2 regions of the Variovorax sp. dw_954 genome follow, and region 1 is predicted to be linked to the other one. Evidence: riboswitches for the same ligand, from Rfam matches in the RefSeq annotation. Region 1 holds a riboswitch; the other holds the start of a gene.

Region 1 (7,481 bases):
AGGACGCGAAGGTTCCGCGAAGGACGCAAAAGGAATACGGAAATTTTCTGAATCCTTTGCGTCCTTTTGCGTTTCTTCGCGACCTTCGCGTGCGTTCAAGTCCGCATTCGGCGGCTCATTTCTGGAATGCGAAGTCGACTTCCGGCGCCAATCCACTCACGATGTGCGCGATCGACTTGCCGGACCCGCAGGCATGCGTCCAACCCAGCGTGCCATGCCCCGTGTTGAGGAAGAAGTTGGGCAGCTTCGTCTTGCCGATCATCGGCACGTTGCTCGGCGTCGCCGGGCGCAGGCCGGTCCAGAACTGGGCCTTGGACGTGTCGCCCGCACCTGGAAACAGTTGCTCTACGCGCCGCACGATCGCCTCGCAGCGAACGCGGTTGAGGTCGCGGTCGTAGCCGTTGAGTTCGGCCGTTCCGGCGATGCGCATGCGGTCGCCGCGGCCATCCTCCGATGTGTAGCGCGAGAACACCAGCTTGAACTCGTCGTCCGTCAGGGAGACCTGGTAGGCCTTGGACGCATCCTTCACCGGCAGCGTCACCGAATAGCCCTTGGCCGGGTAGATCGGCAACTCGATGCCCAGCGGCTTGGCATAGATCGGGCTCAGCGAACCCATCGCCATCACATAGGCATCGGCCTGCAGGCGCTGGAAGCGGCCTTCGATGTCGGTGGCTTCGACGTGCTCGACCTTGCCGCCTGCCTCGCGGATCGCCGTCACGGTGTGGCTCATGAGGAACTTGACGCCAGCCGCTTCGCAGAGCTTGACCAGTTCGCGTGCGAATCGGTTTGCATCGCCCGACTCGTCTTCGGCGGTGTAGGTCGCGCCGGCCAGTTGCGGACGGATGTGGGCCAGCGCGGGTTCGAGCTTCACCGCCTCGTCGGCGGAAATGACGAGGCGCTCGCAGCCCAGCGCGCGCATCTGCTCGGCCGGCTTCAGTGCACCGTCGAACTCCTTCTGCGTCGTGTAGAAGTGCAGGATGCCCTGCGTGCGCTGGTCGTAGCCGAGGCCGGTTTCGCTGCGCAGCGCCTGCAGCATGCTGCGGCTGTAGGTGCCCAGTCGCACGATCTGCTCGATGTTGTGTTTCGTCCGCGCCGGTGTGCATTCGCGCAGGAACTGCAGGCCCCACATCCACTGGCGCATGTCGGCGCGGATGCGGAACAGGAGCGGCGCGTCTTCCTTGCCCAGCCATTGCAGCACCTTGATCGGGGCGCTTGGATTGGCCCAGGGTTCGGCATGGCTGACGGAGATCTGCCCGCCGTTGGCAAAGCTGGTTTCGGCGGCCGGCGTGGCCTGCCGGTCGACCACGGTGACTTCATGGCCGAGTTTCTGAAGGTAATAGGCCGAGGTGACGCCGAGCAAGCCGGCGCCCAACACGATCACGCGCATGGGAGGTCCTTTGAATGGATTTCAAAAGCCGCTCCCCCTGTCCTTGTTACCTGAGAGTTTCGACCTCCGCGCCCGCGGGGGTGTTGCTCCTTCGGTGCATCGGGCATGTGCCCGATGGCTCTCCAGACGGCGATATCGATGGGTGCAGTACACGACCCCGTGAAAGGTCGACCTGAGCGTTCATGGGAGTTTGCGCCTTCGGTGGAGCGGTCGCATGACCGCTCGCTCTCCTGCGGGCTGGATTCTAGGTTTGGCGCTTCGAATCGCCAACAGGGTGGCAAAGAATGACCCGACATATCGACCTGGATGTGGCCCTGCGACATCACGCGCGCGCACTTGGCATCCCCGCCCCGGAGGAGTGCAGCGTGTAGCCATCGGGCGTGGCATGCACCGCCTTTTCCGTGCCGATCACGCCGCCCTGAAAAGACGTCACTCACGTAATAGTCCACCAGAAGTCGGGGGCTTTGCACTTCTGCGTGACGCGGTTTCACTGCAAAATAGCACGACCGTTCGTTTTATTGAATAAGCACTCATGTCCGTCACCGCCGCGTCCGCAAAAGCCTCGCGTACCGCCCAGAAGGGCCAGCAGACCAAGGCCGCCATCGTCGATGCGGCGCTCAATCTTGCCGCACAGATCGGGCTCGAGGGCCTGTCGATAGGGGCCGTGGCCGAACTCACGCAGATGAGCAAGTCGGGTGTGTTCGCGCACTTCGGCTCGCGCGAGGAACTGCAGATCTCCGTGGTCCGCGAATACCACGCCCGCTTCGAGCAGGAAGTGTTCTACGCCGCCATGTCGGCGCCGCGCGGACTGCCGCGCCTGTGCGCCTTGTTCGACAACTGGATGAAGCGCACCTCGGTCGAGATCGACTCTGGCTGCATCTACATCAGCGGCGCCACCGAATTCGACGACCGCCCGGGGCCGGTGCGCGACGCGCTGGTCGAGTCGGTCAACATCTGGCAGGGCGCCATGTTCCGCGCGGTGCAGCAGGCCACGGCCGAAGGCCACTTCCGCGACGACGCCGACGAGCGCCAGATCGCCTTCGAGATCCACGGACTCATCCTTGCGTCTCACTACGAAGCGCGCTTCCTGCACGTGCCCGGTTCGATCGAGCGCGCCAGGCGAGGCTTCGGAAACATCATCCAGCGCTCGGCTACGCCGTCAGCCCCGCGCCCCGCGTCCATGCAGTCCTCGCCATCGCGCGAAGGCTGATTCACTTTTTACCCAAGAAACTGCTCAGGAGCTTTCGTCCATGCCTTCCTACACCCCGCCGCTGCGTGACATGCAATTCGTGCTGCATGAAGTCTTCCATGTCGCCGATGAATTCAAGGCCATGCCCAAGCATGCGGAAACCGACGTCGACACCATCAACGCCGTCATCGAAGAAGCAGGCAAGTTCGCTGCCGAAGTGACCTTCCCGCTGAACATCTCCGGCGACGCGGAAGGCTGCACGCTCGACAAGGCCACGCACGAAGTCACCGCGCCTAAGGGCTTCAAGGAAGCCTACGCACAGTTCGTCGAAGGCGGCTGGCCGGCGCTCTCGTGCAGCACCGAGTTCGGCGGCCAGGGCCTGCCGTACGTGCTGAACCAGTGCCTCTACGAAATGCTCAACAGCGCGAACCAGGCCTGGACCATGTACCCCGGCCTCTCCCACGGCGCCTACGAAGCCCTGCAGGCGCACGGCACCGACGCGCAGAAGAAGACCTACCTGCCCAAGCTCACCACCGGCGAATGGACCGGCACCATGTGCCTGACCGAGCCGCATTGCGGCACCGACCTCGGCATGCTGCGCACCAAGGCCGAGCCGCAGGCCGACGGCAGCTACAAGATCACCGGCAACAAGATCTTCATCTCGGCCGGCGAACACGACATGGCCGAGAACATCATCCACCTGGTGCTCGCTCGCCTGCCGGACGCGCCCAAGGGCAGCAAGGGCATCAGCCTGTTCGCGGTGCCGAAGTTCCACGTCAAGGCGGACGGTTCGCTGGGTGACCGCAACCCGATCTTCTGCGCCGGCCTCGAGCACAAGATGGGCATCCACGGCAACGCCACCGCGCAGATCGCCATCGACGGCGCTACCGGCACCATGGTCGGCGAGCCCAACAAGGGCCTGGCCGCGATGTTCGTGATGATGAACGCCGCACGCCTGGGCGTGGGCAACCAGTCGCTGGGCCTGACCGAAGTGGCCTACCAGAACGCGCTGGCCTATGCCAAGGACCGCATCCAGATGCGTTCGCTGACGGGCGTGAAGGCCAAGGACAAGGATGCCGATCCGATCATCGTGCACCCCGACGTGCGCAAGATGCTGCTGACCGCCAAGGCCTACGCCGAAGGCGGCCGCGCGCTGCAGGTCTTCTGCACGCTGCTGCTCGACAAGGAACACCACCACCCCGACGAAAAGGTGCGCAAGGACTCCGGCGAACTGGTCGCGCTGCTGACCCCGATCGTCAAGGCCTTCATCACCGACAACGGCCACATCGCGACCAACGCCTGCATGCAGGTCTACGGCGGCCATGGCTTCATCACGGAATGGGGCATGGAGCAGTTCGTGCGCGACAACCGCATCAACATGATCTACGAAGGCACGAACACCGTGCAGTCGCTGGACCTGCTGGGCCGCAAGGTGCTGGGCAACAACGGCGCCACGCTGAAGAAGTTCGGCAAACTGGTCGGCGCGCTGGTGGCCGAGGAAGGAGTCAACGAGAAGATGAGCGAGTTCATCACGCCCATCGCCGTGCTGGGCGACCAGCTGACCAAGTTCACGACCGAAGTCGGCTTCAAGGGCTTCCAGAACCCCGATGAAGTGGGCGCTGCCGCGGTGGACTACCTGCGCGTCGCGGGCCACTTCGTGTTTGGCTACCTGTTCGCCCGCATGGCGCAAGTGGCGCTGCGCGAAATCGCGGCGGGCAACACCGACCCGTTCTACGTCGGCAAGCTGCAGACCGCGCGCTTCTACTTCGCCAAGCTGTTCACCGAGACCGCGACGCTGATGCGCAACGCGCGCACGGGCAGCAAGGTGCTGATGGACACCGACGCGGCGCTGGCCTGATCTTCATTTCGACAAACAAAGGGGACACGACCATGAAGCTTGCACTGACGGCCATTCTTTTCGCGATGACCTCGGCCTGCGCCTTTGCGCAGATGACGCCGGTGGGCGCCTGGCACACCATCGACGACAAGACCAACGAGGTCAAGTCGCAGATCCGCATCAGCGAGTCCGGTGGCGTGGTGAGCGGCCGCATCGAGAAGCTGCTGCGCAAGGAGGCCAAGCAGGACGCGGTGTGCGACGAGTGCAGCGACGACCGCAAGGGCAAGCCGATGGTCGGCCTCGAGATCATCCGCGGTGCGAAGAAAGTTGAGGGCAAGGACGTCTGGGAAGACGGCAAGATCCTCGACCCCGAGAACGGCAAGACCTACACGCTGCGCCTGACGCCCATCGAGGGTGGCAAGAAGCTGGAAGTGCGCGGCTCGGTGCTCGGCATCGGGCGCACGCAAACCTGGACGCGAGTCCAGTAAGAAACATCAGACGGAAATTCAATGTCCCGATTCCAAGTGAAGAAAGTCGCCGTGCTCGGCGCCGGCGTGATGGGCGCGCAGATTGCTGCGCACCTGGTCAACGTCCGAGTACCGGTGGTGCTGTTCGACCTGGCCGCGAAAGACGCGACCGGCGCTGTCGCACAAGGCGCGGCGAAGAACGGCATCGTGACGCGTGCCATCGACAACCTCAAGAAGCTCAAGCCCGCGCCGCTCGGCGACGTTGCCGACGCGGGGCTGATCGAGGTCGCCAACTACGACGACCACCTCGACAAGCTCGGCGAATGCGACCTCGTGATCGAAGCGATCGCCGAGCGCATGGACTGGAAGCTCGATCTGTACAAGAAGATCGCGCCGCACGTGTCGAAGAACGCGATCCTGGCCTCGAACACTTCGGGCCTGTCGATCACCAAGCTCAGCGAAGCGCTGCCCGAAGCCATGAAGTCGCAGTTCTGCGGCATTCACTTCTTCAACCCGCCGCGCTACATGTTCCTGGTCGAGCTGATCAACACGCCGACCACCCGGCCCGAAGTGCTCGACCAGCTCGAAGCCTTCGTCACCAGCACGCTCGGCAAGGGCGTGGTGCGCGCGCACGACACGCCCAACTTCATCGCCAATCGCGTCGGCATTGCCGGCCTGCTGGCGACGCTGAAGGAAGTCGAGAAGTTCGGCCTGACGCCGGACGTGGTCGACGACCTCACCGGCAAGAAGCTGGGCCGCGCCAGTTCGGGCACCTTCCGCACGGCGGACGTGGTCGGCCTCGACACGCTGGCCCACGTGGTCAAGACCTTGCAGGACAACCTCGACGAGAAGAGCGATCCGTTCTATCCGAACTTCGCGACGCCGCCGGTGCTGGCCAAGCTGCTGGAACTCGGCAAGCTGGGCAACAAGACCAAGGGCGGCTTCTACAAGAAGGCCGGCCGCGACATCCTGCGCTTCGACTTGGCCAAGGGCGACTATGTGCCCTCGGGCGAGAAGGCCGACGAGGTCTATGGCCGCATGTTGAAGAAGCCCGCGGGCGAGCGCCTGCGGCTGCTGCGCGAGAGCGAAGGACCGCAGGGCCAGTTCCTCTGGGCCATCCTGCGCGACAGCTTCCACTACGCCGCGATCCATCTCGCGACCATTGCCGAAAGCGCGCGCGACATCGACTTCGCGATGCGCTGGGGCTTCGGCATGAAGCAGGGCCCGTTCGAGTTGTGGCAGGAAGCCGGCTGGACGCAGGTGGCTCAATGGATCCAGGAAGACATCGACGCCGGCAAGGCGCTGACGAACGCGCCGCTGCCGAAGTGGGTGTTTGAAGGTCCGGTTGCGCAAGCCGGTGGCGTGCACACGGCTGAAGGCTCGTGGAGCGCGTCGGCGAACAAGTTCGTGCCGCAACGCAGGCTGCCGGTGCACGCGCGCCAGTTGTTCCCCGAGAGCGTGCTCGGTGCGAACGCGCAGGACGCCAACAAGGCCGGCACGACGATCAGCGACGAAGGCGACGTGCGCGTCTGGACGCTGGAAGGCGAAGTGCTCATCGCCAGCATCCATTCGAAGATGCATGCGATCAGCCCGGATGTGGCGGAGGCGCTGGGCGCTGCGGTCGACCTGGCCGAAGCCGAATACAAGGGCCTGGTGATCTGGTCGCCGGACGAGATGTTCTCGGTCGGCGCCGACTTGCAAGCCATGCTGCCAGCCTTCGTGGTTGCCGGCATCGGCGCGGTCGAAGGCGCTGAAGAAGCCTTGCAGCAAGTCATGCTGAAGATCCGCCACAGCAGCGTGCCCGTGGTGTCGGCCATTCGCGGCCTGGCGCTGGGCGGCGGCTGCGAACTGGCCGTGTACTCGGCCAAGCGCGTCGCGGCGATGGAAAGCTACATCGGCCTGGTCGAAGTCGGCGTGGGCCTGATCCCCGGCGCGGGCGGCCTCACCTACATCGCTCGCCGTGCGGCGGAGAACGCGGCCGCTTCGACCGGCACCGACCTGCTGCCCTTCCTCACCGAAGGCTTCACCGCCGCCGCGATGGCCAAAGTCGGCACCGGCGCGCTCGATTCGAAGAAGCTCGGCTATTTGCTCGATAGCGACGTGATCGTGCCGAACAAGGACGAACTGCTCTACGTCGCGCAACAGCAGGTCAAGGCGATGTCGGATGCGGGCTACCGCGCGCCGCTGCGCCGCAGCTTCCGCGTCGCCGGCCGCAGCGGCGCGGCGACGATCAAGGGCCAGCTCGTGAACATGCGAGACGGCGGCTTCATCAGCGCGCACGACTTCCACATCGCCAGCCTGATCGCTGAAGTGGTGACGGGCGGCGACATCGACGCCGGCTCGCTGGTGACCGAAGAGTATTTGATGGCGCTGGAACGCAAGGCGTTCTGCTCGCTCATCGTGCATCCCAAGACGCAGGAGCGGATCATGGGAATGCTGTCGACGGGCAAGCCGGTACGCAACTGAGCGCAGGCCCCATGAGCAGCGACGACTTTTCTGGTCCCCTCTCCCGCCCGCGGGAGAGGGCTAGGGTGAGGGCAAAGGCGCTTCGCGCCGTCCCCACCGATGCCGAAACGCTGCTCTGGTACCACCTGCGCGACC
Region 2 (7,481 bases), on a different contig from region 1:
ATGGCCTGGGTGTCGTCGCCGGTCTGGATGGTCAGCGAATCGAAGGCGGTGGCGTTGGCCACCACGCGGCCCATCTCTTCGAGGCCCTCGGCGAGCACGGCCGTCAACGCGGCCACGCGCTGTGCGATGCGGATGAGGCCCTGGGGCCCGTGGTAGACCGCGTACATGCTCGCGATCACGGCCGGCAACACCTGCGCGGTGCAGATGTTCGACGTGGCCTTCTCACGGCGGATGTGTTGTTCGCGCGTCTGCAGCGCGAGGCGGTAGGCGGGCGCGCCATGCACATCGACGCTGACGCCGACCAGCCGGCCCGGCAGCGAGCGCTTGAATTCGTCGCGGCAGGCCAGGTAGGCCGCGTGCGGGCCGCCGTTGCACATCGGCATGCCGAAGCGCTGCGTGGTGCCGCAGACGATGTCGGCATCCCATTCGCCGGGGGGCGCGAGCAGCGTGAGCGCGAGCAGGTCGGCCGCGACGCACAGCGCGGCATTGTTGGCATGCGCGTGGCCGGCCAGCGGGCGCAGGTCATGCACCTGGCCGGTGGTGCCGGGATATTGCGCCAGCACACCGAAGAAGTCGCCGCTCGCCATCAGGTGCGGCAGGGTTTCGGTCGCGGTGCTGATCTTGATCTCGATGCCCAGCGGCGCGGCGCGCGTCCTGATGACCTCGATGGTCTGCGGATGGCAGTCACCCGCCACCAGGAACACGTTGCTCTTGCTCCTGACGCTGCGCTTGGCCAGCGTCATGGCCTCGGCCGCGGCGGTGGCTTCGTCGAGCATCGACGCATTGGCGATGGCCATGCCGGTGAGGTCGCAGACCATGGTCTGGAAGTTCAGCAGCGCTTCCATGCGACCCTGCGAGATTTCGGCCTGGTAGGGCGTATAGGCGGTGTACCAGGCCGGGTTCTCGAGGATGTTGCGCAGGATCACGCCCGGCGTGTGCGTGCCGTAGTAGCCCTGCCCGATGAAGTTGCGTGCGACCTTGTTCTTCGACGCCATGGCCTTGAGTTCGGCCAGCGCGGCGGCCTCGGTGATGGCGGGCGGCAGGTCCATCGGCGCCGAGCGGCGGATGGCCGGCGGCACGATGCCGTCGATCAATTCCTCGCGCGTGGCATGGCCGATGACGGGCAGCATGCGCGCCTCGTCGGCGGCTTCGATGCCGATGTGGCGCGCGACGAACTCTTCGGCGTTCTCGAGTTGGCGCAGGGAGGGCAGGGCGTTGGGCATTGGCGTGTTCTTGTCAGGGGGCGGGGGAATGCGGGAACGGGAACCGAACGCAGAGGTCGCGAAGGTTTCGCAGAAGTCGCAAGAGGACTTCCAGGAAAATCTCTGTCTTCTTTTGCGACCTTTGCGAAACCTTTGCGACTTCTGCGTTCGGCTGTCCGCGTTGGGTCTTTCGCGTCCGGCCGTCCGCATTCAGCGGCGGTAGATCAAGCCTCCGCCGCAAACTTGTCGTAGGCGGTCGAATCCATAAGCGCATCCAGCTGCAAGGAATCGCTCAGCTTGACCTTGAAGAACCAGCCGGCCGCGAGCGGATCGGTGTTGGCGAGCGACGGGTCGGCGCGCAGGGCTTCGTTGACTTCGGTGATCTCGCCCGACACGGGCATGAACACGTCGGCAGCGGCCTTGACCGACTCGACCACGCCGGCCACTTCGCCTTGCGCAAAGGTCTTGCCAACTTCGGGCAGGTCGACGAACACCACGTCGCCGAGCGCGTCCTGCGCGTGCACGGTGATGCCGACGGTGACGGCATCGCCGCCGGTGGATTGGACCCACTCATGGTCCTGGGTGTACTTGACGGTCATGAAGAAAGCTCCTGCAAAAAAATCTGGCGAACCTTGGGGAAATCAGCCGCGGAAATAGCGCGTCGGCACGAAGGGCATGGTGGTCACTTCCATCGGCACGGGCTTGCCGCGCACGATGGCCTGGATGCGGGTGCCGGGCTCGGAAAAGGCCGTGGCCACGTAGGCCATGGCGATCGGACGGTCGGCCGTCGGGCCGAGCAGGCCGCTGGTCACCTTGCCGATGAGATGGCCTTCGAAGGATTGCAGCTCGGTGCCGTCGCGCACCGGTACGCGCTCCAGCGCCACCAGGCCGACGCGCTTGCGCGTGAGCGTCTTCTGGTCGACGTGGCCGGCCAGGTCGCTGGCCACGGCCAACTGCGCGAGGATCTTCTCTGCTCCCGGAAAGCCGCCTTCGCGCGTGCCCCCGGCGCGGCGCACCTTCTGCATCGCCCAGTTGAGCGAGGCCTCGACCGGCGTGGTGGTGGTGTCGATGTCATTCCCGTAGAGGCACAGGCCGGCTTCGAGGCGCAGCGAATTGCGGGCGCCGAGGCCGATGGGCTTGACCTCGGGTTGCGCCAGCAACAGGCGGGCGAGTGCGTCGGCGTCGCTTGCGGCCACCGAGATCTCGAAGCCGTCTTCCCCGGTGTAGCCGCTGCGCGTCACGAAAGCCGGGATCGAGCCGATCTGCACGGCGCCGCCGGTCATGAAGACGTAGCGCTCGACACCCGGCGACAGCCGCGCCAGCGTGGCGGCGGCCTGCGGGCCTTGCAGCGCGAGCAGCGCGTGGTCGGGCAGCGGCTGCACCGAGCAGCGCCCGCCGATCCTTGCCGTGATGTGCGCGATGTCGGCTGCCTTGCAGGCCCCGTTCACGATCACGAAGAGCGAGTCCATGCCTTCGTTGAAGAACATCAGGTCGTCGAGGATTCCGCCGTTGTCGTCGAGCAGCAGGCCGTAGCGCTGCTTACCCGGCGCCAGGCCGATCACGTCGACCGGCATCAGCGTCTCGAAGGCGGCCGCCGCGTCCGGGCCGACGAGCCGCAATTGCCCCATGTGCGAGATGTCGAAGAGGCCGGCGGCTTCGCGCGTGTGCTTGTGTTCGGCCATGAGGCCGGCCGGGTATTGAACCGGCATCGAGTAGCCCGCGAAGGGCACCATGCGCCCGCCAAGCTCGACGTGGAGGTCGTTCAGCGGTGTCTTGAGAAGTTCAGCGGAGGTGTCGGATGGAGTGGCCATGAGGCTTGGTTCCGGTGGGGCAGTCGAGTTCCATGGCAAATGCCACGGGCACTCCTGCTGTCCGCTTTACCTGAGAGATTCGCCCCACGATCGGGGTTTGCTCCTTCGGTGGACCGCCTGGTTGCGCGGTCTCTCTCCAGCAAGAAAACGCCCGTTGGAGCGGGCGCCTTGTCAGTCCTTTTGCCTGAGCGTTCGGACCCATTCTTTAGGGGGCCTGCGCCTTCGGCGGTCCCGTTGCCGGGGCGCTCTCCTGACCGGCGGAATTCTACTGTCAGGCCGCCACGGGCAGGATCACCGCGTCGGGATTTTCACGGACGTAGTCGCGCAGGATGGCGTCGATGCTCTCGTCGGCATACAGGCCCAGGTCGCGCGCGCGCACCCATTCGAAGCGGCCCGGCCAGCCGCTGATGATCTCGGTGATGGTGCGGTCGAGCCGCATGTCCAGCAGGTCGGTGGCGGCGGCGCCGCCGATGCGGTGCAGCGCCTGGACCATCTCGTCGACGCTGACGCACAAGGATGGGAGGTTGACGGCGGTGCGTGGCCCCCATTTGGCGTGTGGTGCGGTCGCGGCGCAGATCAGCCCCTCGATGGTGCGTGCGGGCGACGAGAGCGCCACCATCGTTTCCGGCGGCACGGGGCAGCGCGAGGGCAGCCCGGCCAGCGGCTCGCGGAACATGCCGCTGAGGAAGCCCGACGCGGCGCCGTTGGGCTCGCCCGGCCGCACCGCCACGGTCATGAGGCGCACGCTGCGCGCGTGGACGTAGCCCTTGCGCCCGTAGTCGGCCACGAGCTGCTCGCCGATGAACTTCTGCGTGCCGTAGCTGGTCTGCGGCGTGGGCAGCGTGTCGTCCTCGATCACATGGGGCAGGGGCGCGCCGTACACGGCCAGGGAACTCGCGTACACGAGCAGCGGCCGCGTGTGCTGGGCCCGGCAGGCCTCCAGCAGGGCATAGGTCGCCAGGAAATTGCTGCGCATGCCGAGTTCGAAGTCGGCCTCGGACTCGCCGCTCACGGCGGCGGCCAGGTGGAACACCACCGCCGTCTCCGGCGGAAGGGCGCGCTGCGGACTGTCCGGGGCCAGCAGCTCGCACAGGTCGCCGACGATCACGTTCACCCGGGGATGGCTCGCCAGGTCGTCCGGTGGCTGCACCCGGTCGACCAGCGTGAGCGTGCCGAGGCGATGCTCCTTGCCGCCGCCGACGCCAAGGGAGCCCCTGGCCAGCAGCTTGCGCGCCAGTCGCGCCCCGAGGAAGCCCGCGCCGCCGGTGATCACGATTTGCATCGGTAGTTCTCCTGTCCTGCCAGCTTAAAACGATGTCATAGCGCATCGCCTCCCTTCTGTGAAGCAGGAAACACGCCGATACAAAATGTAAACAAAAAACGCGCCGTGCGGGCGCGTTCTGGCGGGAGAGCGAGGGGTAGCTACTACATGCCGACGTAGTTGGGTCCGCCGCCGCCTTCCGGCGTGACCCAGACGATGTTCTGGGTCGGATCCTTGATGTCGCAGGTCTTGCAGTGCACGCAGTTCTGCGCATTGATCTGCAGGCGCTGCTTGCCGGCGTCACCGTCGGGCACGAACTCGTAGACGCCGGCGGGGCAGTAGCGCGACTCGGGGCCGGCGAACTTGGCCAGATTGACGTTGACCGGCACTGACGCGTCCTTCAGCGTCAGGTGGGCCGGCTGGTGCTCCTCGTGGTTGGTGTTGCTGATGAACACGCTGGAGAGGCGGTCGAAGGTGAGCTTGCCGTCGGGCTTCGGGTAGACGATGGGCTCGCACTCGGCAGCCGGCTTGAGCGCGAGGTGATCGGGCTTGTCGCGGTGCAGGGTCCATGGCACGTGGCCCTTCAGGAGGAACTGCTCGACGCCGTTCATCAGCGTTGCGACACCCAGGCCCTTCTTGAACCAGCTCTTGAAGTTGCGCGCCTTGTACAGCTCCTTGTAGAGCCAACTCTTCTCGAACGCGGCAGGGTAGGCCGTGAGTTCGTCGTGCTGGCGGCCCGCTTGCAGCGCGGCGTAGGCCGCTTCGGCGGCCAGCATGCCGGTCTTGATGGCCGCGTGGCTGCCCTTGATGCGGCTCACGTTGAGGTAGCCGGCCTCGCAACCCACCAGGGCGCCGCCCGGGAACACCGTCTTCGGCAGCGACATCAGGCCGCCGGCCGTGATGGCGCGTGCGCCGTAGCCGATGCGCTTGGCCGGCTTGATGCCGTGGGCCTCGTCGCCTTCGAGGTACCAGCGGATGTTCGGGTGCGTCTTCCAGCGCTGCATCTCCTCGAAGGGGCTGAGGTAGGGGTTGCTGTAGTCGAGCCCGGTGATGAAGCCCAGCGTGACCTTGTTGTCCTCCATGTGATAGAGGAAGGCGCCGCCGTAGGTGTCGCTCTTCATCGGCCAGCCGGCCGTGTGCAGCACGAAGCCGGGCTGGTGCCGCTTGGGGTCGATCTCCCAGACTTCCTTCACGCCGAGGCCATAGGCCTGCGGGTCCTTGCCGGCGTCGAGCTTGAACTTGCTGATGAGCTGGCGGCCGAGGTGGCCACGTGCACCTTCCGCGAAGATCGTGTACTTGCCGTGCAGTCCCATGCCGAGCTGGAAGTTGTCGGTGGGTTCGCCGTCCTTGCCGACGCCCATGTTGCCGGTAGCGACGCCGCGCACCGAGCCGTCGTCGTTGTAGAGCACTTCCGCCGCGGGGAAGCCGGGGAAAATCTCGACGCCGAGGTTCTCGGCCTGCTGGGCCAGCCACTTGGTGAAGTTGCCCAGGCTGATGATGTAGTTGCCGTGGTTCTGGAAGCAGTCCGGCAGGAAGAAGTTGGGCGTGCGGTAGCCGGTCTTCTCGCTGAGGAACACCATGGCGTCGTCGGTGACGGGCTGGTTCAACGGGGCGCCAAGTTCGGCCCAGTCGGGCAGCAGCTCGTTGAGCGCGCGCGGGTCCATGATGGCGCCGGAGAGGATATGCGCGCCGGGCTCGGAGCCCTTTTCCAGCACGACGACGGAGACTTCGGTGTTGTTCTTGGCCGCCAGCTGCTTCAGGCGGATCGCGGTGGACAGGCCCGCGGGGCCGCCACCGACTACGACGACGTCGTACTCCATGGCTTCGCGGGGGCCGAACTGGGCGAGGATTTCGTCGTGGGTCATGGGGTCTGGCCGATAATGTTTTTTGGTTGCAGGGGAGCGGGGATGCACGGCATTTTATGCGGCGCGTGGTCTCATCCCCTGTCATTCGGCGATGCCGCCTGTGGCGTCGCCCCGCGCAACGCACGAGGGACTCCCGCCATGACATACAGCATCGATCTCGCGGGCCGGGTGGCCTTTGTCACGGGGGCGTCGAGCGGGCTCGGCGCGCAATTCGCCCGAACGCTCTCCCGCGCCGGCGCCGCCGTGGTGCTGGCCAGCCGCCGGATCGACAAGCTCAAGGAGCTGCGTGCCCGCATCGAAGGCGAGGGTGGCGATGCGCATGTGGTGGAGCTGGACGTGACCGATCGCCAGAGCATCAAGGCGGCCGTGGCGCGCGCCGAGACCGAGGTCGGTTCCATCGACATCCTCGTCAACAACTCGGGCGTCAGCACCACGCAGCGCCTGCTCGACGTGGACGAGGACGACTACGACTTCATCTTCGACACCAATGCCAAGGGCTCGTTCTTCGTGGCACAGGAGGTGGCGCGCCGCATGATCCAGCGCGCCCGCGGCGCCGCGCCGGGCACCTACACGGGTGGCCGCATCATCAACATCGCATCGATGGCGGGGCTGAAGGTGCTGCCGCAGATCGGCGTGTACTGCATGAGCAAGGCGGCGGTGGTCCAGATGACGAAGGCCATGGCGCTGGAGTGGGGCCGCTTCGGCATCAACGTGAACGCGCTATGCCCCGGCTACATCGAGACCGAGATCAACCAGCACCACTGGGACACCGACGGCGGCCAGAAGCTGGTCGGCATGCTGCCGCGCAAGCGCGTGGGCAAGCCCGAGGACCTGGATGGGCTGGTGGTTCTGCTGTCGAGCGCGCAGAGCCATTTCGTGAACGGCGCCGTCATCGCGGCCGACGACGGGTTCGCACTCTGAAATCGCCCGCGTTCCCCGGCATCGCCGCTGGCCTGGCGGCAGGTGCGCTGTGGGGCCTGGTGTTCGTGGCGCCGCGCATGGTCGGCAACTTCGGCATGGTCGACATCGCGGCGGCGCGCTTCGTGGTGTTTGGCGCGGCTTCGGTGCTGATGGTGTTCACACGACCGCCTGCGCAGCGCTGGCCCACGATGCGCCAGGGCTGGGCGGCGCTGGCCCTCAGCGTACTGGGCTTCACGGGCTACTACGTGTTGCTGGCCTTTGCCATCCAGCAGGCCGGCACGGCGGTGCCGAGCCTGGTCATCGGCACCATCCCGGTCTGGATGATGCTGCTCGGGCGCCCCCCTGGCCTGCGCCTGCGGACGTTGTTGCCCGGCCTGGCGCTGACCGCGGCCGGCATCGCGCTGATGGTGGCGACTGCCTG

The links. A riboswitch is a leader RNA that binds a small molecule or an ion and turns the genes downstream of it on or off. The one in region 1 is predicted to bind glycine.
Region 2: it holds a riboswitch for glycine, as region 1 does, so the genes downstream of both, gcvT (glycine cleavage system aminomethyltransferase GcvT) here and HB681_RS00965 (D-amino acid dehydrogenase) in region 1, are expected to answer to the same signal.

The regions. Positions count from the first base shown of each region.
Region 1 covers NZ_JAAVVD010000001.1:206,845-214,325, forward strand. The annotation lists gene HB681_RS00965 (D-amino acid dehydrogenase) at 116-1,387, opposite strand; glycine riboswitch at 1,415-1,523, opposite strand; glycine riboswitch at 1,536-1,630, opposite strand; gene HB681_RS00970 (TetR/AcrR family transcriptional regulator) at 1,920-2,597, shown strand; gene HB681_RS00975 (acyl-CoA dehydrogenase C-terminal domain-containing protein) at 2,638-4,434, shown strand; gene HB681_RS00980 (DUF2147 domain-containing protein) at 4,467-4,901, shown strand; gene HB681_RS00985 (3-hydroxyacyl-CoA dehydrogenase/enoyl-CoA hydratase family protein) at 4,923-7,346, shown strand; gene HB681_RS00990 (endonuclease domain-containing protein) at 7,358-7,481, shown strand, end outside.
Region 2 covers NZ_JAAVVD010000002.1:326,499-333,979, forward strand. The annotation lists gene gcvP (aminomethyl-transferring glycine dehydrogenase) at 1-1,223, opposite strand, end outside; gene gcvH (glycine cleavage system protein GcvH) at 1,427-1,801, opposite strand; gene gcvT (glycine cleavage system aminomethyltransferase GcvT) at 1,844-3,013, opposite strand; glycine riboswitch at 3,061-3,163, opposite strand; glycine riboswitch at 3,176-3,276, opposite strand; gene denD (D-erythronate dehydrogenase) at 3,285-4,295, opposite strand; gene HB681_RS04670 (electron transfer flavoprotein-ubiquinone oxidoreductase) at 4,439-6,139, opposite strand; gene HB681_RS04675 (SDR family oxidoreductase) at 6,278-7,060, shown strand; gene HB681_RS04680 (DMT family transporter) at 7,081-7,481, shown strand, end outside.